DNA from 3 places in the Streptomyces uncialis genome. Region 3 is predicted to be linked to each of the others. Evidence: riboswitches for the same ligand, from Rfam matches in the RefSeq annotation. Region 3 holds a riboswitch; each other region holds the start of a gene.
The links. A riboswitch is a leader RNA that binds a small molecule or an ion and turns the genes downstream of it on or off. The one in region 3 is predicted to bind cobalamin.

Region 1 (10,514 bases), 6.2 Mb from region 3:
ATGGGTGAGGACGGTGTGGGTGTCCTCGGGGTCGACGCCCTCTATCTCGGCCAGCCACAGCAGGACGTACGGCCTCAGCGAGGGCTCGTCGCGGACCTGGCGGACCTCCGACTCGGCGGGGGCGCCGACGACCCGCAGCGCCTCGAAGGCCAGCCCGCGCAGCAGCGCGTCCTCGCCCCGGGCCGCGCCGACGAGTTCGGTGACCGCGCTGGAGACCGTCCGGGCGGCGAGCCACGCGCGGTACTCGGCGCGGGCGTCACCGGGGCGCAGCCGCGCGCAGCCGCGCAGCATGTCCTCGGCGGACTGCTCGATGTTGCCCCCGGCCTGGCTCTGCGCGGCCACGCAGATCTGCTCCAGCTTGACCCACACCGCCCAGCTGCCGAGCGGGGTGAGGGTGGCCTGGCCGGGGGCGCAGGTGAGCGCGCCGACGGCGGTGAGCGCGCGCAGGGCCCAGTCCAGCAGGGCGGGCAGCGCGGTGGCGGCGGCGCGGGCGTCGGGCGCGGGGGGCTCGGGCCGCGGACCGTAGGGGATCTCGCAGCGCTCGGTGCGCAGTTCGGTGACGCGCTGCTCCAGCAGGTCCAGCAGCTGCGGCACGGGGACGGGTCCGGCGGAGAGCTGGAGGAAGGACAGCACCTGGGGCATCGCCTCCACGGCCTCGGCGACGGCCGCCGGGTCGAGTCCGCCGGGGGCGGGGTGGGCCAGCGACCAGGCGTCGAAGAGGGCGACCCAGCCGCGCAGCACGGCGGCGTCGTCCCGGTCCCAGGCGCGCAGCCGCCAGCCGGGGCGGGCGTAGTCGCCGTGCACCTCGACGAGTCCGGCGAGCCGGGCGGTGTCCCAGTCGGCGCGGATCTGACGCGCGGACAGCCCCAGTTCGGCGGCGGCGCGTTCGGCGGTGGGGTCGGAGAGGTTGCCGCCGCCGTCGGGCGTGGTGGCGAGGGAGTTGTGTGGGGTGCCCGAGGCGGCCGGTGCGGTCGGCGCCGGGGCGCCGCGCAGGCCGGGGGCGGGGTTCCTCCGGGGCCCCGTGAGGTCACCGCCGGGACGCAGTTCGGTGTCGGCCCAGCGGGCGACCCGGACCGCGCCGGCGAGGCCGGCACGGGCCGTGCGGGCCAGTTCGGAGGGCGCGGGTGTGCCTTCCGGGGGCCTGGGTGCGGGGCGGCGGGTGCGTCGCTCACCGACCGCCGGGGTGGCGGCGGCCAGGGGGCGCGGACGGACGAGTCGGAGCCTGGAGTCGCGCGGGATACGGGACGTCACGGGTGCAGTCTTCCGGTTGACGGTCGGAAAACCCAAACGGAATGCCACGCGGGTAGACAGCGAACCCCTGTCCCGTGGTTCGTGCCGTGTTCGAGAGAGGAGAAACGGAAGGCGCGGCCGGAGGTGCCCGCACGGGCCCCGTACGAGGTGCGCGTTACCGCAGGGGGGTATGGGTGGCGGTGGTGCCGCCGGGGCCGCGTGGAGCCACCGGGGCGGGAGGGGGGACGGGGTGCGCGTCAGCCGAAGGGGGTGAGGAAGCGGCGCATGGCCTCTTCGTAGCCCTTCGGGTCGGCGTTCCACATCGCGCCGTGCGGGGCGTCCGGGACGGTGTGCAGGGTGACGAGATCGGGCCGGGTGCGGGCGAAGCGGCGGGACAGCCCCCAGGGGGCGACGGTGTCCCCCGGGCCGTGCACCACCAGCGTGGGGACGCGCAGCTCGCGGATGTCGGCGCGCTCGCGGATCTGGTGCGGGCGCAGTCCGGTGCGGCCCTGGGCCGCGCGGACCGCCAGCGGGAGCAGGGGACCGGGCACATGCCGGGCGGCGGCGAGCGCGCGCACGGTCGCCTCCCAGTCCAGGACCGGGGAGTCGAGGACGATCCCGGCGATACGGTCCCGCAGCGCGGAGTGGGTCGCGGCGCGCAGGGCCATCGTGGCGCCGGTGGACCAGCCGTGCAGGACGACGCGTGCCGCGCCGTAGCGGACGGCGTAGCGGATCGCGGCGTCCAGATCGCGCCACTCCGTCTCCCCGAGGTGGCTGAGCCCGTCCGGGGGACGGGGCGCGCCGAGGTCTCCCCGGTAGGCCAGGGCGAGGACCGGGAAGCGGTGCCGGTGCAGTTGCTCCATGACGACCATCGGGTGCTCGCGGGTGGTGCCCAGACCGTGCACGGCGATGACCCAGGTGTCCCGGGCGCCCGGGACGAACCACGCGGGCAGGGAACCGAGTTCGCCGGGGACGCTGACGTCGGCGTGGTCGAGGCCCAGGGCGGTGCGGGGATTGCCGATGTGCACCTGGGGGGTGAGCCAGACCTTGTCGCCCGGCTCCAGGGTGCCGTGGGTGACCCGTTCCAGGCGGCGGACGACCGTGTCGGCGGTGTGGGGGGCCGAGGTGACCACGGGGCCCACGACGGCGTGGGTGCCGTCGCCCGCGAGGCCGTAGACGCCGGGGCGCAGGGACGCGAGGGCGCGGGTGAGGGTGACGCGGCCCGCCGTGGAGCTCGTCGCGGGGCTCCCTGCGGAGCTCGTCGCGGAGGCCGTCGCCCCGCCCGCCGCGTCGCCCGCCGTGACGGCGTGCAGGGTGAGGCGGGGTTCGGTGGGGAGGGGGCGGCCGGCGGCGGGTCTCAGGGCCGCGCCACTGGCGACGTGGCCCGCGGCCAGGGCTGCCAGGGCGGTGGTGGTTGCGGCGGTGACGGCCGCTGCCGTCGCTTGGGCGGTACGCACTCGTCCAGTGTCTGCGGTGGGGGTTCGGGCGGCCAGTCGACGGGGGGCCGGGCCGGGTGGAGCGGGGCCGGGCCGGGATGGAGCGGAGGCCGGGCCGGGATGGAGCGGGGCCGGGCCGGGATGGAGCGGGGCCGGGCCGGGGTGCAGCGGGGGTGCTCGGGCTTCGCCCTTCGGCGCGGGCCTCGGCAGCGGCCGATCCCGTCGCCGGTACCCGGGCTGCCGGTACCCGGGCTTCACCTCTCCGCACGCCCCCGCTCCCCTGCCCCGTCCGGCACAGGCCCTACGGGCCATGCAGCGGTAGGCCGGATCCCCGTCGGGGCCCGGCCTACCGGGTATGCGGGGGTCCTGCGGCTGGATGGCACCGGTGGGGCCGAGGGTGATCAGGTGACCTTCCTTACATACGGGGGCAAATCGGCTCTAATGTCAGGAGTTCGAGTCATGGGCCGTACAGTCGGAAGAGGTGTCGAGGACAGGCCGTGAGCGGTTCCGATCGACAGGGCGTTCCGGCACCGACGAACACCGCGGCGCGGACAGCGAGGTCCGCGCGGCCTGCCGCCGGGCGTCGCCCGGTGGGTGAACGGTCGGTGAGTACCGGTCGGGCGGGTGGTGGACGGACCCCGAAACCGTGCGTGACCAGGATCTCCTGGGGTCCGCGCCGGGGTCCGGAGGGTGCGTCCCGGGAGTCCCCCGGGAGCCCCGGAGTCCGGGATTCCGCGGCGCCGGTGCGGCACGCTCGCCGGGTTCCGCTATGCGGAATAGCCTTGCTCCAGATTGGGACACCGCGATGCCTGCCTCAGTTCATCTTCCGTTCACTCAGGTTGCCTACGTTCCAACCGCCACTGTCGTCCAACAGAAGCCTGGGTAAATGGAAAACATCACGCTCCTCCTCGGAATCGTGATCGTCACCGCTCTCGTGTTCGATTTCACGAACGGTTTCCACGACACAGCCAACGCGATGGCGACGACCATCTCCACTGGCGCAATGAAGCCCAAGACGGCGGTGGCCATGTCCGCCGTGCTGAACCTTGTCGGTGCCTTCCTGTCGGTCGAGGTCGCCAAGACGATCTCCGGCGGCATGATCAACGAACAGGGCCTCCGCACAGAAGTGATCTTCGCGGCGCTCGTCGGCGCGATCCTCTGGAATCTGCTGACCTGGCTCCTGGGTCTGCCCTCCAGCTCCTCGCACGCGCTCTTCGGTGGCCTCATCGGCGCCGCGGTGATGTCGGCCGGCTGGTCCTCCGTGAACGGCTCCACGGTCGTCACCAAGGTTCTGCTGCCCGCGATCGCCGCCCCGCTGGTGGCCGGTGTGGCCGCGATGATCGCGACCCGCCTGACCTACCGGATCGGCCGCAAGGCCGACGGCAAGGCGGCCTCCAAGGGCTACCGCGCCGGTCAGATCGCCTCGGCCGGTCTCGTCTCGCTGGCGCACGGCACCAACGACGCGCAGAAGACGATGGGCATCATCACCCTGGCGCTGGTCACCAGTGGTGTCCTCGTGCCCGGGTCGAACCCGCCCGCGTGGGTCATCGCCTCGGCCGGTATCGCCATCGCGCTCGGCACCTACCTCGGCGGCTGGCGCATCATCCGCACCATGGGCAAGGGTCTGACCGACCTGGAGCCGCCGCAGGGCTTCGCCGCGCAGACCAGCGCCGCGACGGTCATCCTGGCCTCCTCGCACCTCGGCTTCTCGCTCTCCACCACGCAGTCCTGCTCCGGTGCCGTGATGGGCGCGGGCCTCGGCCGCAAGGGCGGGGTCGTCCGCTGGTCGACCGCGACCCGGATGTTCGTGGCCTGGGGGCTCACCCTCCCGGCCGCCGGTCTGGTCGGCGCGCTCGCCGAGCTGCTCACCAAGCAGGGCACCTGGGGCGTCATCGCCACCGGCACACTGCTGATCGCCGGTTCGGCGGTCATCTGGGTGCTGTCGCGGCGTGACATCGTCGACCACAACAACGTCAACGACGTGGACGGCGAGCCCGCGGGTGTCGTCACCAACGCCATGGCCGCTGTCACCCCTCCCCCGGCGGGGCCGGCCGCCGAGACGGTGACGGTCACGGGTGACCTCACGGCAACCATCCCGGCCGACAACGGTCCCTCGACGGAGTCCGCTCCGCGGACCGCCAAGGTGTAAGGAACCCTCCCATGAAGATCGACTGGGTAGCACTGGGCACGGTGTTCGGAGTGAGCCTCGTGGCCACCGTGGCCCTGGTGGGCCTGTTCACACTCGGTATAGTCGGACTTTCCAAGCGTGACGCGGCCGTCGCCGCCAACGGCGGTGCGAAGAGCGGGGCCGCGGCAGTCGCCGCGACCAGCGCCTACGCCAGCTTCGCGCTGTGTGTGGCCGCGGTCAGCTACGGCATCTATCTGATCGTCATCTGAGCCGAGCCGTCCCACGGCCGGTCCCCGGCCCCCGCGTCGGCTCCGGCCCCCGTCGCCCTGTGCCAACAGGGTCGCGGCATCCGATGAACCACCGGTCCGGCCGGTCACCGCCTCCAGCGCGGTGACCGGCCGGACCGCTGTCGTCACCCCCAAGGTCCCCGTCACCCGGCCGCCCCGCTGTCGTATCGGCCGCCGTCATCCTCCCCTCGTCCCGGCCGGCGTCATCACTCCCGGCACGGCTCCCGCGAGGGCTCCCGCGAGGGCTGTCGTCACCCCCGCCGTCGCCCCCGCCGTCACCGAGTGCGTGTGGGTCTTCACACACTGCGCCGCCGCAGGTCAGCGCGTGGTTGACGGCTGTTCCGGGGGCGTGGTGGACTTCCGGGGCCATTACGGCGGCAGCAGAGGAAGCCGGTGCGAATCCGGCGCGGTCCCGCCACTGTCACCGGGGAGCGCTCCCCCACACCGGATGTCACGGCCCGCAGGGGCTGGAAGGCCGGGGGCGGCGCCGATCCGGAAGCCAGGAGACTCTCGCCGGCGTATCCGTCGACCCAGGGCGCGGACCCTGAGTGAGGACACACAGTCATGCCGGGGCGCCCGTCACCCGGTCCCACGCGCACCGGCGCGGGACCCACGCAGCGTACGAAGGTCCTCAACGGCCCGGCGGACTGAGCCGATGAGTGCCGGACGGATCTTCACGTACGGCGCCACCGCCGGTCTGATCGGCGACCTGCTCCTCGGCGATCCCCGCCGCGGACACCCGGTCGCCGCCTTCGGCCGTGCCGCGGGCGCCGTCGAACACGTGCTGTGGCGTGACCACCGCGGCTGGGGCGCGCTCCACACCGCGGTGTGCGCCGGGGGCGCGGCGGGTGCCGCCGCCCTCGCCACCCGAGCGGTGCGGGGCTCCCGTACCGCTTCCGTCGTACTGACCGCCGCCGCCACCTGGGCCGTGGTCGGCGGGACCAGCCTCGGGCGGGAGGCGCGGACCGTCGCCGCCGCCCTCGACGCGGGCGATCTGACCGCGGCCCGCGCGCGGCTGCCGCATCTGTGCGGGCGCGACCCGCAGGCCCTGGACGCCGACGGCATCGCCCGCGCGGTGGTCGAGTCGGTCGCCGAGAACACCTCCGACGCCGTAGTCGGCGCCCTGGTGTGGGGTGCCGTGGCCGGGGTCCCCGGGCTCGTCGGGTTCCGGGCCGTGAACACGCTGGACGCGATGGTCGGCCACAAGTCGCCCCGGCACCGCCGCTTCGGCTGGGCCTCGGCACGGCTCGACGATGTCGTCGGCTGGCCCGGCGCCCGGCTCACCGGCGCCCTCGCCGTACTGGCGGGCGGATCGCCCAAGGGCGCCGCCCGCGCGTGGCGGGCCGACGCGGGACGCCATCCCAGCCCCAACGCGGGCGTCGCGGAAGCCGCGTTCGCCGGGGCCCTCGGCGTCCGGCTGGGCGGCACCCTCTCCTACGGCGGCCGGGTCGAGCACCGGCCCGAGCTGAACGGCGGCGGCCGGGCCGTCACCGTGGCGGACATCGACCGCGCGGTCCGGCTGTCCCGGCGGGTGGCCTGGCTCACCCTCGGGGTCTGCGCGGCCGGACGGCTCGCGCTCGGGGCGCGGACCACGACAAGGACGGGGGGCCGCTGATGGGCGGCGGACTGCTGGTCGCGGGGACGACGTCCGACGCGGGCAAGAGTGTGGTGACCGCCGGGATCTGCCGGTGGCTGGTGCGTCAGGGGGTGAAGGTCGCGCCGTTCAAGGGGCAGAACATGTCCCTCAACTCCTTCGTCACCCGGGACGGCGCCGAGATCGGGCGCGCCCAGGCCATGCAGGCGCAGGCCGCGCGGGTGGAGCCCAGCGCGCTGATGAACCCGGTGCTGCTGAAGCCCGGCGGGGACCGCACCAGTCAGGTCGTGCTGATGGGGCGGCCGGTCGGTGAGATGAGCGCGCACGGGTTCTTCGGCCCGGCGGGCGGTCCGGCGGCGGGGCAGCCGGTGCCCGGTGGCCGGGAGGCGCTGCTGGGGACCGTCGTGGAGTGCCTGGAGGAGCTGCGGGCCACCCACGACGCCGTGATCTGCGAGGGGGCGGGCAGCCCCGCCGAGATCAATCTGCGGCGCACGGACATCGTGAACATGGGCGTCGCGCGGGCCGCCGGACTGCCCGTCGTCGTGGTCGGGGACATCGACCGGGGCGGGGTGTTCGCGTCGTTCTTCGGGACGACGGCGCTGCTCGCGCCCGAGGACCAGGCCCTGGTCGCGGGCTATCTGGTGAACAAGTTCCGCGGCGACGTCTCGCTGCTGGAACCCGGCCTGGACATGCTGCGCGGTCTCACCGGCCGCCCCACGTACGGGGTGCTGCCGTTCCAGCACGGGCTCGGTATCGACGAGGAGGACGGGCTGCGGGTCTCGCTGCGCGGCACGGTCCGGGAGTCGTCGGTGGCGCCGCCGGCCGGGGCGGAGGTGCTGCGGATCGCGGTGTGCGCGGTCCCGCTGATGTCGAACTTCACCGATGTCGACGCGCTCGCCGCCGAACCCGGTGTCGTGGTCCGCTTCGTCGACCGGCCCGAGGAGACCGCCGACGCCGACCTCGTGGTCGTCCCCGGCACCCGGGGCACGGTCGGGGCGCTGCGCTGGCTCCAGGAGCGCGGGCTCGCGCGGGTCCTGCGCGAACGGGCCGTCGAGGGGCGTCCCGTGCTGGGGATCTGCGGCGGGTTCCAGCTGCTCGGCGCGCACATCGAGGACGAGGTCGAGTCCCGCGCGGGCGCCGTCGACGCGCTCGGGCTGCTGCCCGTACGGGTCCGCTTCGCCCGGGAGAAGACGCTCGGGCGGCCCTCGGGCACGGCTCTCGGTGAACGGGTCGAGGGGTACGAGATCCATCACGGGGTGGCCGAGGTGCTGGGCGGGGAACCGTTCCTGGACGGATGCCGTTCGGGCGCGGTGTGGGGGACGCACTGGCACGGCTCCCTGGAGTCGGACGGGTTCCGCCGGGCGTTCCTGCGGGAGGTCGCCGCGCTGACCGGGCGGCGTTTCGTGGCGGCGCCGGACACCTCGTTCGCCGCGCTCCGTGAGGAGCAGCTGGACCGGCTGGGCGATCTGATCGAGCGGCACGCCGACACGGACGCGCTGTGGCGCCTGATCGAGTCGGGCCCCGCGCCGGATCTCCCCTTCGTCCCGCCCGGCGCCCCATGACGCACCCCGGCCCCGGCGGACGGGGCACGGAAGCCCGCGCCGGGCGACGACGACCGGCCGGCGCGGGAACCGGCCGAGACAGGCACCCGCACAGCAACGACAGGGAGGGCCACGGGTGAACACCCCGTATCCATTCACGGCGATCGTCGGCCAGGACGACCTGCGACTCGCGCTACTGCTCAACGCCGTGTCCCCCGCGGTGGGCGGTGTCCTGGTGCGGGGGGAGAAGGGCACGGCCAAGAGCACCGCGGTCCGGGCCCTCGCGACCCTGCTGCCGGAGGTCGCGGTGGTCACCGGCTGCCGTTTCTCCTGCGCTCCGGCCGCACCGGACCCGGCCTGCCCGGACGGGCCCCATGAACCGGGCACCGGCCTGACCCGGCCCGCCCGCATGGTGGAGCTCCCGGTGGGCGCCTCCGAGGACCGTCTGGTCGGCGCGCTCGACATCGAACGCGCCCTCGCGGACGGGGTGAAGGCGTTCGAGCCGGGCCTGCTGGCCGACGCCCACCGGGGCATCCTCTACGTGGACGAGGTGAACCTCCTCCACGACCATCTGGTGGATCTGCTGCTGGACGCCGCGGCGATGGGCGCCTCGTACGTCGAGCGGGAGGGGGTGTCCGTACGGCACGCGGCCCGGTTCCTGCTGGTCGGCACGATGAACCCGGAGGAGGGCGAGCTGCGGCCCCAGTTGCTGGACCGCTTCGGGCTGACCGTCGAGGTGGCGGCGTCCCGGGAGCCCGCCCAGCGGGTCGAGGTGGTCCGGCGGCGGCTCGCGTACGACGACGACCCCGCCGCGTTCACCGTCCGCTGGACGGACGACGAGACCGCGCTGCGGGCCCGGGTCGTGGCGGCCCGCGCCCTGCTGCCCCGGGTACGGCTCGGCGACGGCGCGCTGCTGCGGATCGCGGCGGCCTGCGCGGCGTTCGAGGTGGACGGGATGCGCGCGGACATCGTGATGGCCAGGACGGCGACCGCGCTCGCGGCGTGGGCGGGCCGGACGGCCGTCCGCACGGAGGACGTCCGGCAGGCGGCCCTGCTGGCACTCCCCCACCGCAGGCGCCGCAACCCGTTCGACGCGCCGGGACTGGACGAGGACAAGCTCGACGAGGTGCTGGACCGGTTCGGTCCCGACGAGGACGAGGACGACGTCCCGGACGAGAACCAGGGCCAGGAGCAGGAACAAGGCCGGGGCGAGGGGCAGGACGACGACGATCCGGAGCCCGAGCCGGACGGTCCCGACGGCGGCCCCGACGACCCGGACGGACCGGGCGGCCCCGGGAACGGCGACGGCCCCGACGGCCCCCCGCCGCCACGCCAGGCCCCGGACAGCGCGCCGGATGCCACCGGTGACGGCGACCCCGTGGACGGTCCGGCGCCCGCCGAGGGGGACGGCGCGGCCCAGCCCGTGGCCGCCGCCCCGCAGCAGGCCGCCGTGGCCGCGTCGGAGCCGTTCAGGGCCCGGACGCTGACCGTGCCGGGGCTGGGCGAGGGCGCGGCCGGACGCCGCTCCCGGGCGCGCACCGAGCACGGCCGCACCACCGGCTCGCACCGGCCCCGGGGCACCCTGACGAAGCTGCATCTGTCGGCGACCGTCCGGGCCGCCGCCCCGCACCAGCGGGCACGCGGCCGCTCGGGCCCGGGGCTGGTGGTGCGCCGCGACGATCTGCGGCAGGCCAGCCGGGAGGGCCGCGAGGGCAATCTGGTGCTGTTCGCGGTGGACGCGTCGGGCTCGATGGCCGCGCGACGGCGGATGAGCGCCGTCAAGGGCGCGGTGCTGTCGCTGCTGCTGGACGCCTATCAGCGGCGGGACAAGGTCGGGCTGGTGACGTTCCGGGGCGCGGACGCCGAGGTGGCGCTGCCGCCGACGTCGTCGGTCGACACGGCGGCGAACCGGCTGGAGTCGCTGGCCACCGGCGGGCGGACCCCGCTGGCGGCCGGACTGCTGCGGGCCCGTGAGGTGCTGCGGGTGGAGCGGCTGCGGGACCCCGCGCGCCGGGCGCTGCTCGTGGTGGTGACGGACGGCCGCGCCACCGGCGGGGTCGAGCCGGTCCGCCGGGCGTCCCGCGCGGCGGGCCTGCTGGCGGCCGACGGGATCGCGTCGGTGGTCGTGGACTGCGAGTCGGGCCCGGTGCGGCTGGGGCTCGCGGGACGGCTCGCCGTGGACCTCGGCGGGACCCCGGTGACGCTGGAGGAGCTGCGGGCCGATGTGCTCGCGGGACTGGTCAGGGATGTACGGGGCGCCGGAGCGGGCGCCCGGGGAAGGGTCGCGTAATGCCACAG
Region 2 (10,514 bases), 7.2 Mb from region 3:
GACCCCGATCCGGTTCCCCTCGTACTCGTACGGGTACTCGTACGGGCTCCCGACCCCGACGGGACGGCCGCGGATATCCTGCGCGCATGCCGATCACGAACAGGGAATCCGACGCGCGGCTGGCCGTGGCGGCGGCGCAAGCGGGTGCGGCCGTGGTCCGTGACATGTACGGGGAACCGTCGGCGCGGTTCGAGAAGGGCGCCGGTGACTTCGCGACAGCGGCGGACCTCGCGGCGGAGAAGGCCGTTCTGGACGTCATTCGGGGCGCACGTCCCGATGACGCCGTGACGGGCGAGGAGAGCGGGCGCACCGGGGCGGCCGACGCCGAGCGCCGGTGGCTGGTCGATCCGCTGTGCGGGACGTTGAACTACGCCGTGCGCACGATGCTCGTGGCGGTGAACGTGGCGCTGCGAACCGGGGCCGGCACCACCGTGGCCGCCGCGGCCGACCCGTTCAACGACGAGGTGTTCTGGACCGACGGTGAACACGCCCGGGTGCGGCGCGGCGGTGCGGACGAGGTGCTGGTGCCGTCGGCCGGTTCGCGGCTGGTGGACGTCAATCTCGATCCGCCGTTCCCGAACGCACCGGATTTCCGGGCGGCCCGTCTCCTCGCCGACCCCGTCTTCGGCGAGCACTTCCGGCCCCGGGTCGTCTCCACGACCCTCGCGGTGGCCTGGGTCGCCGCCGGGCGCAGGGCCGCCTACGTCACCGACGGACGGCCGTACGACAGTGTGCACTTCGCCGCCGGGATCGCCTTGTGCGAGGCCGCGGGCTGTGTGGTGACCGCGCTCCACGGACAGCCCCTGGGCGCCGGCGCGGACGGGCTGATCGTGGCGGCGGACCGGCGGACGCACACCACCTTGCTGGAACTGGTCAGGAGCCAGGTCCCGGCCGAACGCTGAACCCGGCACGCGGGTCGCCACGGTCATGGGGTGCGCGGCGGCGCCGTGTTCCCCTGGACCACGCCGCCTGCCGCCGGAGACCGGGACGCGGACATGCGAATGCGGGGATGTGGGGACATGGGGTGGGGATGACGATGCGGATGCGGATCGGGGAACTCGCGGAGCGCGTGGGCGCCAGCACTCGCTCACTGCGCTACTACGAGCAGCAGGGGTTGCTGTCCCCCACGCGTGACAGCAACGGGTACCGGGAGTACGACGAGACCGCGCTCGTGCGCGCCCGCAACATCAAGGAACTCCTCGCGGTGGGACTGACCACCGAGGACGTGCTGCACTATCTGGAACGGGGCTGCCTGGAACAGCCGCTCGCGCAGACCCCGCGGTGTGCGGGCGAGAGCGACACCATCCACAGGCGGCTGGAGTCCCTGGACCACCGGATCGCCCGGCTCCAGGAACTCAGGGACCGGCTGGCCCGGCACAGCGCCACCGTCGACGCGGCTGTCGACTCCCGGAAGGCACCGAAGGCGCGGGAGGAACCGAAGGCGCGGTAGGCACGGGAGGCCGGACGGAAGTCCAAGAACCCGTTAGGGCGACGGGGCGAAGGTGATGCGCGGGCGCGGCGGGCACGGTTGACCTTGACACAGGCGTCAAGGTCCTAGCGTCGGCGCATGACTTCCGGAAGCAACAACACAGCAGGTCAGCGCGGCACGGGGTGGCTGATATGTCTGCTGCTGACGACATTCGTCATCGGGACCGACGACTTCGTGATCGCCGGTGTGCTGCCCGAGATCGCCGCGGACCTCGGCGTCGGTGAGGCGGCGGCGGGGCAACTGGTCACCGTCTTCTCCCTCACCTACGCCCTCGCCGCTCCCCCGCTCGCGGTGGCCACAGCGCGGCTGCCCCGAAAGCCCCTGATCGTCGGCGGTCTGGCCGTCTTCGCGGCGGCCAACGCCGTCACCGCCTTCGCCCCCGACCACACGAGCCTGATCCTCCTGCGGATCGTCACCGCGCTGATCGCGGCGACCATCACCCCCGCGGTGTTCGCCGTGGCGGCCCGTGCCGCGGCCCCCGAACGCGTCGGGCGGGCGATCGGTACCGTCGCCGCCGGACTGACCGTCGCCCTCTTCGTCGGTGTGCCGCTGGGCACCCTGCTGTCCTCGGCCTTCGGCTGGCGTTCCACGTTCGTCGCCGTCGCCCTGTTCAGTACGGCGGTCGCCGTCGCGTCCTGGCGGCTGCTCCCCGTGCTGCCCGGCGCACCCGCGATCGGTGTCCGCCGCCAGTTGCGCATCCTGTCGCGGCCTGCCGTGCTGCTCTGTGTCACCGGCACGGTCCTGGGCGCGTCCAGCGGTCTGATGACCTATACGTATATCGCCCCGCTCACCCGCGACATCACCGGGAGCGGTGGGGCGGTCCTGGCCCTGTTGATCTCCGTCATCGGTGTGTCCGGGGCCGCGGGGACCTTCCTGGGCGGGCGGCTGACCGACCGCTGGGGCGCGGACCGGGCCCTGCTGGCCACCTTCGGCGGGCTGGTGGCCGCCACGGCGGCGCTGGCCGCGACCGGTGTGCTCACCGACGAAGCCCCTGTCTGGCTGCTCGCCGCCGTCCTCGCCGTCTGGGGATTCGCGGCCTGGGGCTTCAACCCCCCGATGAACACCCGCGCCCTGCAACTGGCCCGGGACGCGGAGGCCGAGGCGGTCGCCCTGAACACCAGCGGTCTCTATGCCGGTATCGCCGTCGCCGCGGCCGTCGGCGGCTGGGCGGTCTCCGCGCACGGCGGTACAGGGGTCGCCGTGACCGCCACCGGTATCGGGCTGCTGGCGGCACTGGTCATCGCCTGCTCGGTCCGCCGCTACCCGAGCGGTACGGCCGCCGATCCGGGCTCCGGGTCCGATTCGGTGTCGGGCCTTGGGCCCCGGTCCGGTTCAGAGCACGAGCCCGACTCCGGGTCCACGTCCGGCGCGCGACCGCCGTCCACGCCGTCCCGCTGAGGAGAAGGCGGCGGGGCGGCGGTGCCGGTGCTCAGGTCGCCGGGCGCCCGGCCCGGGTGCCGACCGTGCGGCGCAACAGCCCGTATCCGGCCAGGGCGAGGACGGCGCCGGTCATGGCCCCGATGGTGGCGCGTACCAGGGAGGCGTGGAAGCCGCCCTGCGTCGAGATCGCCACGGACAGCACGGCGACGGCGGCGGCGCCGAGTACCACGGCTCCGGCCAGGAGGGCGGGCCGGGCGGGCGGGGCGAACCGCTCGGGCACCGGTCCGGCGGGGGTCCGCCGGAGCCAGCGGCCGGACCAGATCAGCACGGCGAGGCCGCCGAGGGACGAACTGGTCCACTGGGCGATCTTGAAGGCGGGGATGCCCTCCGCGACCTCGGTGGTGAGCGCGGGGACCAGTTCCACGCCCCAGCCTCCGGCGTGGGTGAAGGCGTCCCACACGACATGGGTGAGCGCGCCGAGGAGTACCGACACGACGACGGCGAGGGCGCCGCGCCAGGACAGGCGCGGGGGTCCGCACAGGGGCGCGACCCGGGCGCGCACCGCCGCGGGTGCGAGCGACACGAGTGGTTCCAGGAGCAGCAGCCGGAAGACGGCGAGGGCGAGGAGCGCGAGAGGCAGGTCGATCGCGACGATCCCCCAAGCGCTGTGGGTGGCCTCGCGTCCGCCCGGCCGGAGCAGGACGAAGTAGAGGAGGTCCGGGGACATGGCACCGGCGGCGAGCGCCGAGGGCACCAACGGTCCCCGGGCGACGGGTATGACGGCCGCGAGATGGGAGAGCGTGAAGGGCACGGCGGATATTTGATCATGGGCGTCGCGGGCCCGTGAACGCCCGGGGCGGTGGTGTGCGCGGTGGTCCGGCCGGGTGGCCGGTACGCGGTCCCGCCACCCGGCCGGGGCCTCGGTCCGGCCGCCCGGTCGGACCGGGCGCCGTGTGACCTGCGCTGCAACCGCGCCCCGGGCATACGATCCGGCCGCGCGGTCTGTCATGATGACGCCGATAGGCGACGGCGGATCGAGGAAACCGGTGTGAATCCGGTGCGGTCCCGCCACTGTGATCGGCGAGCGGACCCCGAACAGACCACTGCCCGTACGCGGGTGGGAAGGCCGGGGCGAGCGTTGACCCGAGAGCCAGGAGACTCACGCGGTCGCCTCCTCGACAGAACTGGGGCGGATCTCCCCAGGGGGGAGTGTGGGTCGCAATGCCCGAAGGGCAACGTTCCGGGGCTCCGGCGCCGTGCCGGGTCGTCGTGTGCCGGGACTGCTGCTGCGGCAGCGCGAAGGTGACCGGTGTCGATCACGCGGCGCAGGTCGCCGCGTTGAGCAAAGACCTGCCGGTACGGATCTCCGAGTGCCTGGACGTCTGCGACCAGGCGAACGTGGTGGTCGTCCAGCCCTCGGCGGTGGAACGCGCCGCCGGCGCCCGTCCTGTCTGGCTCGGCCTCGTCAACGACCCCGCCGCGACCGGCGACATCGTCGCCTGGGTACGGGCGGGCGGCCCCGGGGCCGCCCCGCTGCCGGAGATCCTCGACCTCTACGCCTTCACCCCGCCGCGGCGGGTCCGTGGCGCGTCCGCCGATCCCCGCTGAACCCTTCCAACCGACCGCGGCGCACGGGCGTACGCGGTGAGAGGACCGACCACACCATGGCGAAACGCTCTCTGTCCCTGCTGGCCGCTGCCGCCTTCCTGGTGGCGGGCTGCGGTGGTGGCACCTCCGGTGACCGGGACGACCCGGCCGCGTCGGGTGCCACGGCCGAGGGCTTCCCCGTCACCGTGACCAACTGCGGGGTGAAGACCACGTACCAGCGTCCGCCCGAGCGCGCGGTGACGCTGAACCAGCACGCCACCGAGGTGCTGCTGGCGCTCGGTCTGGAGAAGTCGATGGTGGGCACCGCCTATCTCGACGACAAGATCCTGCCGGAGTACCAGGACGCGTACGAGGGGATCAAGGTGCTCTCGAAGGAGTACCCGTCGTTCGAGGTACTGCTCGACGCCGAACCGGACTTCGCGTACGCCGGGTTCGCGAGCACCTTCGACGAGAAGGAGGGCCGCGGCCGGGCCGCGCTGACGAAGGCGGGTGTCAACTCCTATCTGAATGTGGAGGAATGCCCGACCGGTCCGGTGACGATGGCGATGATCGACGAGGAACTGCGCGCCGTCGGGAAGATATTCGGGGTCCCGGAGCGCGCCGAGCGGGAGGTCAGGAAGGCGAAGGCGGCGCTCGGGGCGGTCGAGAAGAAGCTCGGTGACGTCGATCCGCTGAAGGTGTTCGTGTACGACAGCGGCGACAAGACGGCGTTCACCGCGGGCGGCGCGGGCGTCGGCAACGAGATGATCAAGGAGGCGGGCGGGGCGAACATCTTCGCCGATCTGGACAAGCAGTTCGGTGACGTCTCGTTCGAGCAGGTCGCCGAGCGGGCCCCCGAGGTCGTCGTGATCTACGACTACGGGGACCAGCCCCTCGCGGCCAAGAAGAAGTTCCTGCTGTCGCATCCGGCGCTCCAGGACGTGCCCGCCATCAAGAAGAAGCGGTTCGCGGTGCTGCCGTTGTCGTCGACGGTGCTCGGTGTGCGGGTCCCGGCGGGCGTGGAGTCGCTGGCCCGGCAGCTGCACCCGGACCGGGTCCGGTGACGGGCGCGCCCCGGTCCTCGGGGAACGTCGTCCTCGGCAGTGCCGCCAAGGCTCCCGGACCGGGCACCGTCCCGGCCGGGGGCCGGGGCCGGCCGCCGTACCCGCTGGTCCTCGCGGGGCTCGCGGTACTGGTGGTGCTCGCGGCGACGGCGGGTGTCGCGGCCGGTTCCATCAGTGTCCCGGCCGGGCAGGTCTGGGGCATGCTCCTGCACCAGGTGCATCCGGGGCTCGCCGAGGTCACGTGGACCCCGGTCCGCGAGACGATCGTGTTGGACGTGCGGCTGCCCCGGGTGCTGCTGGCCGGGGTGGTCGGCGCCGGGCTCGCCGTCTCCGGGATGGCGCTCCAGGCCCTGGTCCGCAATCCGCTGGCCGATCCGATGCTGCTCGGGGTGTCCTCGGGCGCGTCGGTCGGCGCGGTGTCGGTACTGGTCCTGAACATCACGGTGTTCGGGCTGGTGACCCTGCCGGTGGCGGCGTTCGCGGGGGCGCTGGCGGCGCTGGTCGCGGTGTACTTCCTGGCCCGGTCGGGCGGCCGGATGACCACGATCCGGCTGGTGCTGGCGGGGGTGGCGACGGCGGAGGTGCTGTCGGCGCTGGCGAGTTTCCTGATCGTCACGTCCAACGACCCGCACAAGACCCAGTCGGCGCTGCGGTGGATGCTCGGCGGGCTGGCGGGCACCACCTGGTCGATGCTGTGGATACCGGCCGTGGTGGTGCTGGCCGGTACGGCGGTGCTGCTCGGGGTGAGCCGTCCGCTGAACCTGCTGCTGGCCGGTGAGGAGGCGGCGACCGCCCTCGGGCTGGACGTGCACCGGTTCCGGGCCGCGCTGTTCACGCTGGTGGCGCTGATGATCGGCACGATCGTGGCGGTCAGCGGGCAGATCGGGTTCGTCGGGCTGATCATGCCGCATGTGGTGCGGCTGCTGGTGGGCGCGGACCACCGGCGGGCGCTGCCCGCGGCGGCGCTGCTGGGCGCGGCGTTCCTCATCATGACGGATCTGGCGGCCCGCACCCTGATGAGCCCGGAGGAGGTGCCCGTCGGCATTCTCACCGCGCTCGTCGGCGGCCCGTTCTTCCTGTGGCTGATGCGAAGGAGGACCTCATGACGGCGCCGCTGACGGAACCTCAGGCACTTGTGCCCGGTCTGCTCGAACTCCAGGACGTGTCGGTGGTCATGGGCGGCCGGGCGCTGGTGGACGGGGTGTCGCTACAGGTGGCCCCCGGGGAGGTGGTCGGGCTCGCGGGACCCAACGGGGCGGGCAAGTCGACCCTGTTGCGCACGGTGTACCGGACGCTGCGGCCCACGTCGGGGCGGGTGCTGCTGGACGGTGGCGATGTGTGGGCCATGCCCGGCAAGCGGCTGGCGCGGCGGCTCGCCGCCGTTCTCCAGGAGAGCGCCGGGGACTTCGAGCTGTCGGTGTACGACGTGGTGGCGATGGGCCGCACCCCGCACAAGCGGGCCTTCGCGGGTGACGACGCCGACGACCGGGCGGTCATCGCGGCGGCGCTGGCGCGCCTCGATGTGGCGCCGCTGGCGCAGGTGCCGTTCGACCGGCTCTCCGGCGGGGAGAAGCAGCGGGTGCTGATCGCCCGCGCCCTGGCCCAGCGCACCGGGACGATGGTCCTGGACGAGCCGACGAACCATCTGGACCTGCGCCATCAGCTGGACGTGCTGCGGCTGGTGCGTGAGCTGGGCGTCACGGCCGTGGTCGCCCTGCACGACCTGAACCTCGCCGCCGCGTTCTGCGACCGGGTGTGTGTGATGCGGGCAGGCGGGGTGGTCGCGCTCGGCTCCCCCGCCGAGGTGCTCACGACCGGGCTGCTGGCGGAGGTGTACCGGGTGGACGCCGAGGTCACCGAGCACCCCCGTACCGGCGTCCCGCACATCACCCTGCTGACGGGAACGGCACAACCACCGGACCGCCCATGACAGGGCCCCGTCTCCCGGACCCGGCACGGTCCCGCGTCCCCGACCCGGCAGGCCCCCGTCCCCCGCGCACGACGGAGTCCCGCCCCGGTGACCCGCCGCCGGGAGCGTCCCCGGACGGTGTCCCGGCGGCGGAGGTCGGCGCCGCGCTGCGTGACGTGGCGGGGCTCGGCGGCTTCTTCGCGGTCCGGCTCGGCGGCCCCGACGGGGGCTGGCACCCCGTCACCGAGTCGTACGCGCGCGGGTTCCCGGACCTGGTCGCCGCGACGGCGGCCCGGCACCGCAGCCCCGAAGCACGGCTCGGGGCGTCGATCGCCCAGCTCGGGCACGCGGCCCGGCTGTGGTCCCCGGTGCTGGCGTGCACGGTCCTGCACGGGATCGTCCCCGATCTGTCGGGGCTCCAGCGGGCCGACGAGGGTCCGGCCCTACGGCTGCCGGCGCCCGCCGGACGGTACGCGGCGCGGGTGCCCCGGCTGGCCGACGAGCTGTACGGGATCGTGATGACCGGCCAGCTGGAGGTGCTGCGGGCCGGGCTGCGGGTCAAGGTGGCGCCCCGGCTCCTCGACGGCAATTCCGCGTCCGCGCTGGTCGAGGCGGGCCGCGCGATCCTCGCCGCCCACCCCGCCGCGCGGGAGCCGCTCACCGTCCTCGTGGACGATCTGCTGCGCACCGGGCGCCTCGCCGGGACCGGCCGGGTCACCGGTCCGGCGCTGACGTTCCGGCGCCGCAGCTGCTGTCTCTACTACCGGGCCCCGGCGGGCGCCAAGTGCGGCGACTGCGGGCTCGCCGACCGCACCGACGGCGCCCCGGGCGACCGGCCCTAGGAGGGTCGGACCGCCTTGACCGGCAGTCGCAGGTAGGACGCGTGTTCCCCGCCGGTGTGGATGATGTGCTGTCCGGTGTTGGCGGGGGTTACTCCCGCTGCTCCCCCGCCGCGCCCGCGTACTCCACCTCCGCCGACGGCGACGGCGACGGCGACGGCGTACGGGCACCGGGGTCCCCGGGGACGCCGGACATGTGCAGGGCCTCGACCAGGTCGCGGTAGAGGCGGTCCGCGCGCAGGAGTTCCTGATGGGTGCCGACCGCGCGGACCCTGCCGTCCTCCATCACGACGATGCGGTCCGCGCTGATCACGGTCGACAGCCGGTGGGCTATGGAGATCACGGCGGCCCGGTCGGCGTGGGCGCGGACGTACTCGGTGACGGCCGCCTCGGTCAGGGCGTCGATCTGCGCGGTCGCCTCGTCCAGCAGCAGCACATCGGGAGCGCGCAGCAGGGCGCGGGCGAGTGCCACCCGCTGCCGCTGGCCGCCGGAGAGGGAGGTGGCGGACAGCTCGGTGTCGAGCCCTTCGGGCAGCGCGCGGGCGTGGTCCCCCAGCCGGACCTCGTCCAGGACGCGGTACAGGTCGTCCTCCGCGGCGTCGGGGTGGCCGAGGAGCAGGTTCTCGCGGAGGGTGCCGGGGATCAGCGGGGTGTCCTGCTCGACGTACGCGAAGCGGGCGCGCACCTCGGCCGCGGACAGTTCGGTGTACGGGGTGCCGTCGAGGCGCAGTTCGCCGTGCTCGGCGTCGAGGAAGCGCAGCAGCAGGGAGAACAGGGTGGTCTTGCCCGCGCCGGAGGGGCCCACCACGGCGGTGTGGCCGCGCGCGGGGACGGCGAGGTCCAGGGAGCGTACGGCGGGTTCGGTGCCGGGGGCGTACCGGGCGGTGACCGCGCGCAGTTCGAGCACGGGGCGGTCGGCGCGCGGCGCGGGGAACGTCTTGCCGGGCGGGGTCGTGGGGTGCCCGGCGGGGGCGGCGGGGGCGGTCTCCAGGGGGATGGCCTCCACCTCGCGGATGCGGGCGGCGGCGGCGATGCCGGACTGGAGGGCGGTCATATGGGTGGACAGTTCGGTGACGGGTCCCATGAGGGTGAACATGTAGAGCAGGAAGGCGATCAGGCTGGAGACCTCCAGATGTCCGGCCGAGACCCGCCAGGCGCCGAAGCCGAGGATGCCGATGACGGCGAGCTGGATGCCGGCGAAGGCGACCGTCCAGGCGACGGCCTCGCGCCGGACGGCGCTGGTGCCGTGCGCGGCGGCCGTGCGCGCGTGGACGACCACGCGGTCCGCCATGCGTTCCTCGGCACGGGCGGCCTTGACGGTCCGCAGGGCGCGCAGCGCGCCTTCCAGCGCGCCGCCCATCCGCCCGAGAGCTTCCTGCGCCTTCTCCTGTTCGGTGGCGATGCCCGGCATCAGCAGCAGGAAGACGACGGCGATCACGACGACCGCGCCGGTGGTGACACCGAGCAGCACCAGGTCGAGGGTGCCCATCAGGACCAGCGTGCCGACCAGGAGGACGGCTCCGTTGATCAGTCCGACGACGCTGGAGGACGCGGCCTCGCGCAGCAGGACGGTGTCCGAGGTGACACGGGTGGCGAGTTCGCCGGTGGAGCGTCCGGACAGGGGAAGCAGGGCGGCGCGGAAGTAACGCCGGACGACGGACTCCCGGGCGTCGAGGACGATGCGTTCGGCGACGGTGCCCAGCAGGATCGCCTGCCAGAGGCCGACGAACGCGCCGACGGCGAGCAGCGCGAGCAGGACGGTGATCGGCCAGGCCAACCGGACGTCCCCGCTGAGGGTGTCCAGCACCGCCTTGGTCGCCATCGGGGTGGCCAGTTCCATCGCGGAGCCGAGCAGGGCCAGCACCAGACCGAGGGCGAGCCTGCCCTTGTGGGGGCGGGCGAAGCTCCACAGCACCCGCAGCCGGACGAAGGCGGGCCCGCCGCGCGCGGGCGGGTCGGAGGCGGGCGGGTCCCGGTCGGGCGCGGACGTGCCGGACGCGGGGGCGGTGGGGGCGGGCGCGGTGGTGGACGCGGTCGGCGCTCGGCCGCCCGCCGGTTCAGAAAATAGGTCACTCATGCCCTAAAGTGAAGCATGACCGCCCGACAAGCGGCAACCGATTACCGATTCGTCTACACTGACGGCGTGCTCAATCAGATGCCTTCCGAGGAATCCCGTACGCGGTCCCGGACCCGCCTGGCGATCCTCGACGCCGCCGTAGCGGTCCTCGGCGAGGACCAGTCCGCCC
Region 3 (10,514 bases):
TCCTCGGCGCTGGGCACGCGCGGGGAGTGGATGTCGTAGACGCCGGGTCCCGCCTCGCGCGGGTAGCCGTGCTCGGCGAGTTCGGTGGCGACCTGCATATGGGAGCGGGCGGCCTCCAGACTGATGACGTCGGCGTCGAGATCGTCGATGGCCTGGACGATGTCGCCGAACTCGGCGTAGCACATATGGGTGTGGATCTGGGTGTCCGGACGTACGCCGCTGGTGGTGAGACGGAACGACTCGGTGGCCCATTCGAGGTAGCCGGCGTGGTCGGCGGCGCGCAGCGGGAGGGTCTCGCGCAGCGCGGGTTCGTCCACCTGGATGACGGAGGTCCCGGCGGCTTCCAGGTCGTCGACCTCGTCGCGCAGGGCGAGGGCGACCTGGCGGGCGGTGTCACCGAGGGGCTGGTCGTCGCGGACGAAGGACCAGGCGAGCATGGTGACCGGCCCGGTGAGCATGCCCTTGACGGGCCGTTCGGTGAGCGACTGGGCGTACGAGGTCCAGCGGACGGTCATCGGCTCGGGGCGGGAGATGTCCCCGGCGAGGACGGGCGGCCGGACGTAGCGGGTGCCGTACGACTGGACCCAGCCGTGCTGGGTGGCCAGGTAGCCGGTGAGCTGTTCGGCGAAGTACTGCACCATGTCGTTGCGTTCGGGTTCGCCGTGGACGAGGACGTCGATGCCCGCCTTCTCCTGGAAGGCGAGGACGTCGCGGATCTCGTCCTTGATGCGCTCCTCGTACCCGGCGGTGTCGATACGCCCGGCGCGCAGATCGGCGCGGGCGGCGCGCAGTTCGTCCGTCTGGGGGAACGATCCGATGGTGGTGGTCGGCAGCAGGGGCAGCCGCAGGTGCGCGCGCTGGGCGACGGTCCGTTCGGCGTAGGGCTGGGAGCGGCGTCCGTCGGCGTCGGTGACGGCGGCGGTACGGGCGCGTACGGCGGGGTCGTGGGTGAGCGCGGACCCGGCGCGGGACGCCAGGTCGGCGCGGTTGGAGGCGAGTTCGGCGGTGATCGCCTCGGTGCCCTGGGCCAGTCCCTTGGCGAGGGTGACGATCTCGGTGGTCTTCTGCTGGGCGAAGGCGAGCCAGCGGGCGATCTGCGGGTCGATGTCGCGTTCGGCGTCGGCGTCGAGCGGGACGTGCAGCAGCGAGCAGGAGGCGGCCACGTCGACCCGGTCGGCGAGGCCGAGCAGGGTGCCGAGGGTGGCGAGCGACTTCTCGTAGTCGTTGATCCAGATGTTGCGGCCGTTGACCACGCCCGCGACCAGTCGCTTGCCGCGCAGTCCGCCGACGGCGGCGAGGTCCTCCAGATTGCCCGCGGCGCGCTCGGTGAAGTCGAGGGCGAGGCCGTCGACGGGTGCCTTCGCCAGGACGGGCAGGGCCTCGCCCAGCCGGTCGAAGTAGGAGGCGACGAGCAGCTTGGGCCGGTCGGTGAGCGCGCCGAGGTCACGGTAGGCGCGGGCGGCGGAGTTCAGTTCGGCGGGGGTGCGGTCCTGGGCGAGGGCGGGTTCGTCGAGCTGTACCCATCCGGCTCCGGCGGCCCGCAGATCGCCGAGGATCTCGGCGTAGACGGGGAGCAGCCGGTCCAGCAGGGTCAGCGGCTCGAAGTCGGCGGGCACCCCGGGGGCGGGCTTGGCCAGCAGGAGGTAGGTGACCGGGCCGACGAGGACCGGCCGGGGGTCGAGACCGAGTGCGAGGGCTTCCTTCAGCTCGGCGACCTGCTTGGCGGGGTCGGCGCCGAAGACGGTGTCGGGGCCGAGTTCGGGGACCAGGTAGTGGTAGTTGGTGTCGAACCACTTGGTCATCTCCAGCGGCGCGACGTCCTGGGTGCCGCGTGCCATGGCGAAGTAGCCGTCGAGCGTGTCGGCGGCGACGGCCGCGCGGTGCCGGGCGGGGACGGCGCCGACCATGACACTGGTGTCCAGCATGTGGTCGTAGTACGAGAAGTCGCCGGTGGGCACCTCGTGGATGCCGGCGTCGGCCAGTCGGCGCCAGTTGGTCCGGCGCAGACCGGCGGCGGTCTCCCGGAGGGCGTCGGCGGTGACGCGGCCCTTCCAGTAGCCCTCGACGGCCTTCTTCAGTTCCCGGTTCGGTCCCTGGCGGGGGTAGCCGTACACGGTGGCCTGTGCTGCCGCGGCTGCGGACTTCGGTGTCACGGAACTCTCCTTCGCGAGATGTCTCCTGAACATCCCGGCGACGGGGCGGGAGCGCGAAGGGGGTGACAGACCGGACGGAACCCGTGCCCGCGCGCGAGGCGCGGCCGTCCGCCGGTATGTGCCGCCCGGACGATTGTCCGGGGTTCCTCCGACCCGCCCACGAGGTCACCGGGATCGCCGCGCACGAGGGGTCGTGCGCGGACAGCGGGCAGGTCTTCGGACTCGCGGGCACGTACGCCGGTCTCCCGGCGGACTCCTACTGGCCGTCGCTTCCCAGACCCGGCCGGGCCCAGTGCGTATGACGGCGGTCGTTCCCGCTCACCGCTGCGGGGCAGTCCCGGATTCCCACCGGGTTCCCTCTTGCGACGCCTCTGTCTGGCGGACAGGGCGAACCAGCTGCACCGGCCAGCCTAGAGGGGTCGCCCCGCTTCGGACAGTGGTGTTCACATACCGGACCGTGACATGAGACACGGAGGGAGCAGGGTTGACGCCGTCCGGCACCGACGGGGCACGCCTTCCCGTGGACGTCCGAGCGGGTACGGGGACCTGGGCGGATACGACGTGTCCGGGCGGGTAGGGCATCGTGGGACCGGTCCGCGCGTCTGCGGGCCCCCGTCAGATCCTGGAAGGAACGGAAGAGATCATGCGCCTCATGTGCCTCGTCGTGGCCGGGTCCCGGACCGGGGCCGTCCGGTGACCGGGGGCGAGGACACCGTCCTGACCCGGGTCGAGGGCCGTTGCGGCATCATCACCCTGAACCGCCCCCGGGCCCTCAACTCCCTCACCCACGCGATGGTCCGCCGGATCGCCGCCGCGCTCGACTCCTGGGAGCACGACCTGGCGGTCCGCACGGTGGTGATCACCGGGGCCGGTGAGCGCGGACTCTGCGCCGGTGGCGACATCCGCGCCATCCACGAGGACGCCCGCGCGGGCGGCACCGCGTCGGCGGCCTTCTGGCGCGACGAGTACCGGCTCAACGCCCGGATCGCCCGCTACCCCAAGCCGTATGTGGCGCTCATGGACGGCATCGTGATGGGCGGCGGGGTCGGTGTCTCGGCGCACGGCGATGTCCGGATCGTCACCGAGCGGTCCCGGGTCGCGATGCCGGAAACGGCGATCGGCTTCGTACCGGATGTCGGAGGGACGTATCTGCTGGCCCGGGCGCCCGACCGGCTCGGTGTCCAACTGGCCCTGACGGGGCAGGCGGTGGGGGCGGCGGACGCCCTACTGTGCGGGCTCGCGGACCACTTCGTCCCGTCCGGCCGGCTGCCGGACCTCCTCGCGGCGCTGACCGGGGCCGAGGTGTCCGAGGTGCTTCCCGGGTTCGCCGGTGAGGCGCCCTCCGGGGAACTGGACGCCTGCCGGGAGTGGTCCGGGCACTGCTACGCGGCGGACACGGTGGAGGAGATCGTGCGGCGGCTGCTCGGCAGCGGCGCACCGGCCGCGAAGGAGGCCGCGGAGGTGATCCTCACCAGGTCGCCCACGGCGCTGAAGGTCACGCTGGCGGCCCTGCGCCGCGTACCGGGGCTCGGGCCGCTGGAGGCGGTGCTGGCACAGGAGTACCGGGTGTCCTGCGCCGCCCTGTCCGCACCCGACCTGCTGGAGGGCATCCGTGCCCAGGTGATCGACAAGGACCGCTCCCCCCGGTGGACCCCGCCCTCTCTCGACCAGGTGACGGACGCCGATGTGGCCCGGCACTTCGCCCCGCTCGGCGACCAGGAACTCGTCCTGGCCCCCGGTCCCGGTCCGGGCCCCACCTCCGTTCCCGGTTCCGGCGCGGGCTCCGGCTCCGGCTCCGGTCGGGAGGCGCACAGCTGAGCGTGACGGCGGCCTACGGCCCGGCCGACGGGTGCTGGACGGGCCGGGCCGGGGTGCCGAGCGGGCGTCAGACCGGCGTGGGTGTCGTGACGGACGGGGATGTCGTGCCGGGCGGACTTCAGATCCGCGAGGGCTTCGGGGGCGACGGGGGCGACGGGTTGACGGCGGTGGCCTTGAAGAACGTGTAGTGGAAGGTCCCTTCGCGGGCGGTCCGGTGCAGATCGGCGATCCCCCGGTCCCAGTCGGCCGACGTGATGAGGGCGGCGGCCAGCGCGTCGCCCCGGACGGCCTCAACCATGGCGGTGAACGTGTCGCGGGTGAAGCCCTCGGCCAGCGCGGGCCGGGTGCGGTCGGCGTAGACGGTGCGCGGGCGGACCTCGACGTCCTCGTACCCGGCGCCGGTCAGCAGGGGGTGCAGTTCCCGGCCGAGCAGCGGGTTCCCACCGGCCGCCGTCTGAAGGCTGATCTGGCACTCGATCGCCGCGCGGGCGTACAGGCTGTCCGGGTGGAAGAAGGCCGATCCGTGGTCACCCTCGATGACGGTCAGGGTGCCTCCGGGTCGCAGCACACTCCGCAGTACGGCCAGCGCCTGCCGGGGAGCGGGCAGATGCTCCAGGACGAAGCAGACGAAGACATGGTCGAACTCCCCGTCGGCGAACGGCAGATCGTACACATCGGCGCGATGCCACTCCATCCGCGCGTCCGGCACGGCGGCCGCGACATGGGCGCGGGCCCGCGCCAGGGACTCCTCGGACCGGTCGGCCGCGACGATGTGCGCGCCGGGACTGGACCTGAGCAGATGGACCGTCTGGGCGCCGACCCCGCAGCCGATCTCCAGTACCCGGCTGCCGGCCGGGTAGGACGTGCCGTCGTGCAGCAACCGCGCCAGGGTGTCCGCCTGGTCGCCCAGTCGGCGGCCCTCGCGCCGGGAGTATCCGTGAACGTAGTCGACTGTCGGGACGGGGCCGGGACGCGCTGTTTCCATGGGTTCACCCTGCTGCCAGCATGGCCCGGTGAACAGATCCAATGACCATGCTTCCGACAGGTCCATAACGGCGGGGTCCGACTTCCTGCATCTGAGCATCGACGAGGCTCCGACGGGCGGGAAGGCGGACTGGCTGACCTCGCAGATCCGGCGCGCGCTGACGGACGGCCGTCTGCCGGTGGGCAGTCGGCTGCCGGCCACCCGGGTCCTGGCCGCCGAACTGGGGGTGTCACGCGGTGTGGTCACCGAGGCGTACCAGCGCCTGATAGAGGACGGACATCTCGCCGGACGGGGGCGGGGCGGCACGATCGCGGTCGGCGCCCCCGCGGCGATCCCGGCGGGTGGACCGGCCACGCCCGCCGGTCCGCCCTCGCCGCGGGACCTGTTCACCGCGGCGCCCGGCCCGGACGTCTTCGATCTGATACGCACCGTCCGCGCGCGGATCGACCTGTCGCCGGGGCTGCCGGACCTCGCGGCGTTCCCACGGGCCGAGTGGCTGCGCGCCGAACGCCGCGTCCTCAACTCCCTCGTGGCGGCCGACCTCGGGTACGGCGACCCGCGCGGAACACCGGCGCTGCGGCTGGCCGTGGCGAACTGGATCGCCCGCAACCGCGGTATCAGGGCCGATCCGGAGGAGATCCTCATCGTCTCCGGCACGGCCCAGACGCTCACCCTGCTCGGGCAGGTGCTGCGTGACGACGGCGTCCCCGCGGTCGCCGTCGAGGACCCCGGTTCACTCGGAGCCCGCCAGCATCTGCGCAACTGCCGGCTGGACACCCCGCCCGTCGCCGTCGACTCCGAGGGCGTCCGCGTCGACGAGCTGCGCGCCATGGGCGCGGCAGCCGTGCTGCTGACACCCGCGCACCAGTTCCCGACCGGTGTGGTCCTGCGCGGCACCCGGCGCGGCGAACTGACGCGCTGGGCCCGGGAGAGCGGCGCGCTGATCATCGAGGACGACTACGACGCCGAGCACCGCTACGACCGGACCCCGGTACCCGCGCTGCGGTCCGTGCTGGCCGAGAACGTCTGCTACGCCGGGAGCGTGTCCAAGCTCCTCGCCCCCGCGCTGCGTATCGGATGGGTCCTCGCCCCGCCGAGGTACCGGGCGGCCCTTGTCGACGCCAAGCGGTTCGCCGACCTCGGCAGCGCCGTCCTCCCCCAGCTGGTGCTGGCCCGGTTCATGGAATCGGGCGAGATGGAGCGCCAGTTGCGCCTGCGCCGCAGACACCATCGCCGCCGCCGGGACGCCATGGTCAAGGCGATCGGCACCCGTCTTCCGGGCGCGACCGTGCACGGCACCGCCGCCGGTCTGTATGTGACGGTCACCTTCGACGCGGGCTTCGCCGACACCGATCTCGCCGCCGCCGCGCTCGCCCGAGGGGTGAAGGCGCAGCCCCTGTCCTGGCACAGTCAGCGTCCGCACCGGCCGGGGCTGGTCCTCGGCTACGCCGCGAGCACGGTCACGGAGATCGAGGAGGGCGTGACGACCTTGGGCGAGGCCCTGCGAAAGCTGCTGTGACCGTGGGCCGAGCACAGGAAGGGGGACGGGGGTACGCAGACGGGTACGCAGCCACGGACGCGCACCCGTACCCGTACCCGTACGCCGACACGGACCGGCCTGACGCGGACACCGGCGGACCCTGCCCGGCGGCCGGCGGCACGCTCCGGAGGGCCGGCCCCTCGACCGCCCATGGCGGGAAGCCGCCTGCTTTGCGGGTCTGCGGGGAAGAGCCGCTGGTCACGCGGCTTCGATCGGCGGGGAATCTCATTCCCCGAGATCGTTGTTTAGGCTAGCCTAAGCTTAGTTCGGACTGGTCGGAGTCGCCGTTCCCGGTCGCTACCGGTCGTCCTGTCGTGCCGTCAGCGAGGAGATTCCCGTGGGTCCGCCTGCCGTCGCGTCCTACCCCATGCCCGCCAGGGCCGAAGTACCTTCCTCGGCGGCGTCGTGGACGATCGATCCCGCGCGTGCCGCGCTGCTCGTCCTCGACATGCAGCGGCATCACCTGGGCCGTTTCCCGACGGACGACGCGCCGACGGAACAACTCGTCGGCAATGTGAGCGCGCTGCGGGAACTGGCCGGGGTGCTCGCGATACCGATCGTGTTCGGCGTGGAGCAGGCCGTCCGGCAGCCCGATCAGCGGGGCGTCCTCGGTGACCTCTGGGGTCCTGGGATCACCGATGCCGCCGACGCGGCACTCATCGACACGCTCACGCCGCGCGCGGGAGAGCATGTCGTCGTCCACACCCGGCCGAACGCCTTTCTCGGCAGCCAACTGGAACGGACCCTGCGGGGTTACGGGCGCGACCAGTTGATCGTGTGCGGGCTCTTCGCCGGGCTCGGTGTGCTGCTCACCTCGGCCGATGCCGTGATGCAGGGCATCCAGCCGTTCGTCGTCGCCGACGCCGTGGCGGATCTGTCCGCCGAGGAGCACACCGGCGCGCTGCGCTGGATGGCCGTGCACAGCGCGGTGGTCACCCGGACCGAGCAACTGCTGCACGCGGGCTGACCTTCACCCGCGAACGGGCTTGAGGCACTGCCTCCCCACAGCCCGGCGTCCTCACAGCCCGGCGTCCCCACAATCCGGCGCTCCGGCGCTCCGCCGCTCCCGGGGAGCTCACGATCTGCCGCTCCGCCGATCAGGCGCACCCACCGCGCGGTGTTTCCCCCCTGACCCGCGTGTCCCACGACTCCCGATGCCGGTGAGAGCCGACGGACCGGGCCCTGCCCGTCAGGCGGGGGCCGATGGACCGGCCCCCGCCCACCGGGCCGCTCTCAGCCCTCCGCCAGGACCATCCCGTCGTCGAGACGGACCACCCGGGGAAGCCGTTCGATCGTCGACTCGCGGTGGGCGATGACGATCAGGGTGCGGTCCGCGCGCAGCGTGTCGACGGCGATCTCCAGCCGCCGGGCGGTGTCCGGGTCGAGATCGGCGGTCGCCTCGTCCAGGACCAGGACGGCCGGGTCGACCAGCGCCGCCCGTACCAGACCGATGAGCTGGAGTTCACCCGCGGACAGCGCCTCGGCGCCGCGGCCGACCCTGGTGCGCAGACCGTCCGGGAGACCCCGTGTCCAGTCCTCCAGGTCCAGCCGGGCCACGGCGGCGGCGATCCGCTTCTCGTCCGGGGTGCCGGGCACCAGACCCAGGTTGTCCAGGAGGGAACCGTCGATCAGGTGCACCCGTTGCGGCACGAGGACGACGCGGCGGCGCAGTTCGGCGGCGGAGAGCTCGCGCAGATCCCTGCCGTCGTAGTGGACGCTGCCCGAGTCGGGGGTGTAGAGCCCGGTGACCAGTTTGGCGAGGGTGGTCTTCCCGGCGCCCGTGGGTCCCGCGAGCCCGAGCCGTTCACCGGGCTCGACCCGCAGCGAGAGGCCGTGCAGCACCTCCCGGCCACTCAGGTACGAATAGCGCACCGCGCGGATGTCCAGCACTCCACGGGCGGCGGTCAGCGGCCCACTCCTCCCGGTGTACGGCCCGCGGGGCGGCACCACCACGGACGGACCCGGTCCGGGGTCTTCGCGGGACGCGGTGGTGGCGAGCAGGTCGAGGAGCCGGGCGAGGCCGACCAGGGTGAGCTTGACCTGGCCGACCAGGTTGGACGCCTGGGCCGCCGAGTCGAAGAGCTGGCGCGTGGCCAGGACGAACACGACGACGGTGCCCACACTCACGCGCCCCTCGGCCACCAGCCGGCCGCCGAGCAGCAGCAGTACCGCGGTCGTCGCCCCCTGCACCACACGGGCGAGGCTGATGAGGGACAACGACCGCTGGCTCCGGCGGGCCGCTCGGTAGCGCCGCTCGCCGTCGCGCAGGAAACGCGTACGCCAGAAGTCGGTGCCGCCGCCGGTCCGGAGCATCTCGTGGGACTGCACCAGCTCGCGGTAGGTGGTGGCGACCCGGCCCGCCGCGGCCGCCTCGGCGGCGAACGCGGGATCGGCGGCCTTCTTGAACAGCCGCAGCACAACGATGATGGCGGGCACGAACACCACCAGCAGGGCCGATGCCAGCAGGGGCGAGTAGCCGAACAGCACGATCGTGGTGAGGAGCAGTTGTCCGGCGACGGTCAGGACATCGGGCAGCTGGGCCCGGACGAAGTTGGCCAGATCGGCGATCTCGGTCGTGGCGCGCCGCAGCAGATCACCCGAGGGCTGGGCCTCCAGGAACCGCAGCGGGGCCCGGGAGAGCCGTTCGACGACGAGGTCCCGCAGTTCGCGGACCACCCGTTCGCCGACGGTGGTGAGCCGGATCTCCGACTGCCGGAAGAGCAGCAGCCGCAGCAGGGCGAGCGCGGTCAGGACCGCCACCGCGGTCATCAGCCCGGCCCGGTCGCCGTCCAGCAGGCGGTCGACGCCCGCGCCGATGACCGCGGGTACGGCCACGGTGGTCGCGGTGGCAGCCACGCTCAGGGCCAGTGCGGCGAGGACGCCGCGGCGCTGGGTACGCAGATGGGGCCAGGCGCGCCGGAGCACGGCGCGCTGGTCGGGGCTCGCGGACAGCCGTGCCTGTTCAGCCACCGGTGGTCACCCGGGCCTCCGTGCCGGTGATCCCGGCCGGGGTGGCGGGCTCCAGCGTGACGACCTGGTCGGCGGCGGCCAGCGGGGCCGGCCGGTGGGTGGCCCACACCACCGCCGTGCCCTCGGCCCAGGCCCGTAGCCGTGCCACGATGATGCGTTCGGTGGCGGTGTCGACGGCCGAGGTGATGTCGTCGAGGAGCAGGACGGCCGGTCGGCGCAGTACCGCGCGGGCGAGGGCGAGGCGTTGGAGCTGTCCCCCGGAAAGGGTGCTGCCGCGCTCCGCGACCTCGGTCCCCAGTCCGTCGGGCAGCGAGTCGAGGTAGCCGTCCAGGGCGGCGACACGGCAGGCGTCGCGCAGTTCGTCGTCGCTGAAGGTGCCGCCCAGCCGCAGATTGTCGGCGAGTGTGCCGCTGATGGTGCCCGAGCGCTGGGGCACGAATCCGATGCGGGTGTGGACATGGAGCGGGTCGGCATCCCTCAGCGGGACACCGCCGAACCGGACCTCCCCGTCGCCGGGGTCGACGAGCCGGGCGAGGACACGCAGCAGAACGGTCTTGCCCGAGGCCATGGGTCCGGTCACGGCTGTCAGGGTGCCGGGTGCGGCCGTCAGGGTGACCGGGGCGAGCGCGGTGCGCCCGCCGACGGTGACGGACACGGACTCCGCTTCCAGCAGACCTTCCACCGGCAGGTCACGGGCGGGCCGCTCAGCCGGCCGCTCGCCGGGCCCGGGCAGGAGCACCTCCTGGAGTCTGCGGGCCGCGGTGACGGCCTGGCTGAGCTGGCTCAGCCGCATGGTCAGCACACCCACCCACAGCACCAGCATGCTCATCCAGCTGGTGAACGCGACGATCCCCCCTACCGACATGTCGCCCCGCAGCACGGCGAGTCCGCCGAGGCCGAGCCCGGCGCCGATCGCCAGGGCGGGCACGAACGGGGAGAGCGCGGCCCAGTCCGCCGAGATCCTGGCGGCGGCGAGCGTGTGCTCGGTGACGTCCCCGCTACGGGCCGCATGGCGCCGTACGAGGGCCGGTTCGCCTCCGATGCCGCG

Region 1: linked by a shared signal. The riboswitch ahead of OG711_RS30270 (cobalamin biosynthesis protein) and the one ahead of metE (5-methyltetrahydropteroyltriglutamate--homocysteine S-methyltransferase) in region 3 are both predicted to bind cobalamin.
Region 2: linked by a shared signal. The riboswitch ahead of OG711_RS34450 ((2Fe-2S) ferredoxin domain-containing protein) and the one ahead of metE (5-methyltetrahydropteroyltriglutamate--homocysteine S-methyltransferase) in region 3 are both predicted to bind cobalamin.

The regions. Positions count from the first base shown of each region.
Region 1 covers NZ_CP109583.1:7,236,946-7,247,459, reverse strand. Annotated here, with positions in the region: gene OG711_RS30290 (hypothetical protein) at 1-1,251, opposite strand, end outside; gene OG711_RS30285 (alpha/beta hydrolase) at 1,488-2,687, opposite strand; gene OG711_RS30280 (inorganic phosphate transporter) at 3,553-4,815, shown strand; gene OG711_RS30275 (hypothetical protein) at 4,827-5,063, shown strand; cobalamin riboswitch at 5,466-5,590, shown strand; gene OG711_RS30270 (cobalamin biosynthesis protein) at 5,737-6,696, shown strand; gene OG711_RS30265 (cobyric acid synthase) at 6,696-8,237, shown strand; gene OG711_RS30260 (putative cobaltochelatase) at 8,353-10,506, shown strand; gene cobO (cob(I)yrinic acid a,c-diamide adenosyltransferase) at 10,506-10,514, shown strand, end outside.
Region 2 covers NZ_CP109583.1:8,200,151-8,210,664, reverse strand. Annotated here, with positions in the region: gene OG711_RS34470 (inositol monophosphatase family protein) at 87-902, shown strand; gene OG711_RS34465 (MerR family transcriptional regulator) at 1,031-1,450, shown strand; gene OG711_RS34460 (MFS transporter) at 1,568-2,887, shown strand; gene OG711_RS34455 (DUF4184 family protein) at 2,919-3,680, opposite strand; cobalamin riboswitch at 3,871-4,045, shown strand; gene OG711_RS34450 ((2Fe-2S) ferredoxin domain-containing protein) at 4,091-4,477, shown strand; gene OG711_RS34445 (ABC transporter substrate-binding protein) at 4,534-5,520, shown strand; gene OG711_RS34440 (FecCD family ABC transporter permease) at 5,625-6,626, shown strand; gene OG711_RS34435 (ABC transporter ATP-binding protein) at 6,623-7,450, shown strand; gene OG711_RS34430 ((2Fe-2S)-binding protein) at 7,447-8,271, shown strand; gene OG711_RS34425 (ABC transporter ATP-binding protein) at 8,360-10,345, opposite strand; gene OG711_RS34420 (TetR/AcrR family transcriptional regulator) at 10,412-10,514, shown strand, end outside.
Region 3 covers NZ_CP109583.1:1,016,905-1,027,418, forward strand. Annotated here, with positions in the region: gene metE (5-methyltetrahydropteroyltriglutamate--homocysteine S-methyltransferase) at 1-2,153, opposite strand, end outside; cobalamin riboswitch at 2,344-2,565, opposite strand; gene OG711_RS03880 (enoyl-CoA hydratase/isomerase family protein) at 2,847-3,971, shown strand; gene OG711_RS03885 (methyltransferase domain-containing protein) at 4,090-4,956, opposite strand; gene pdxR (MocR-like pyridoxine biosynthesis transcription factor PdxR) at 4,985-6,475, shown strand; gene OG711_RS03895 (isochorismatase family protein) at 6,834-7,463, shown strand; gene OG711_RS03900 (ABC transporter ATP-binding protein) at 7,730-9,466, opposite strand; gene OG711_RS03905 (ABC transporter ATP-binding protein) at 9,459-10,514, opposite strand, start outside.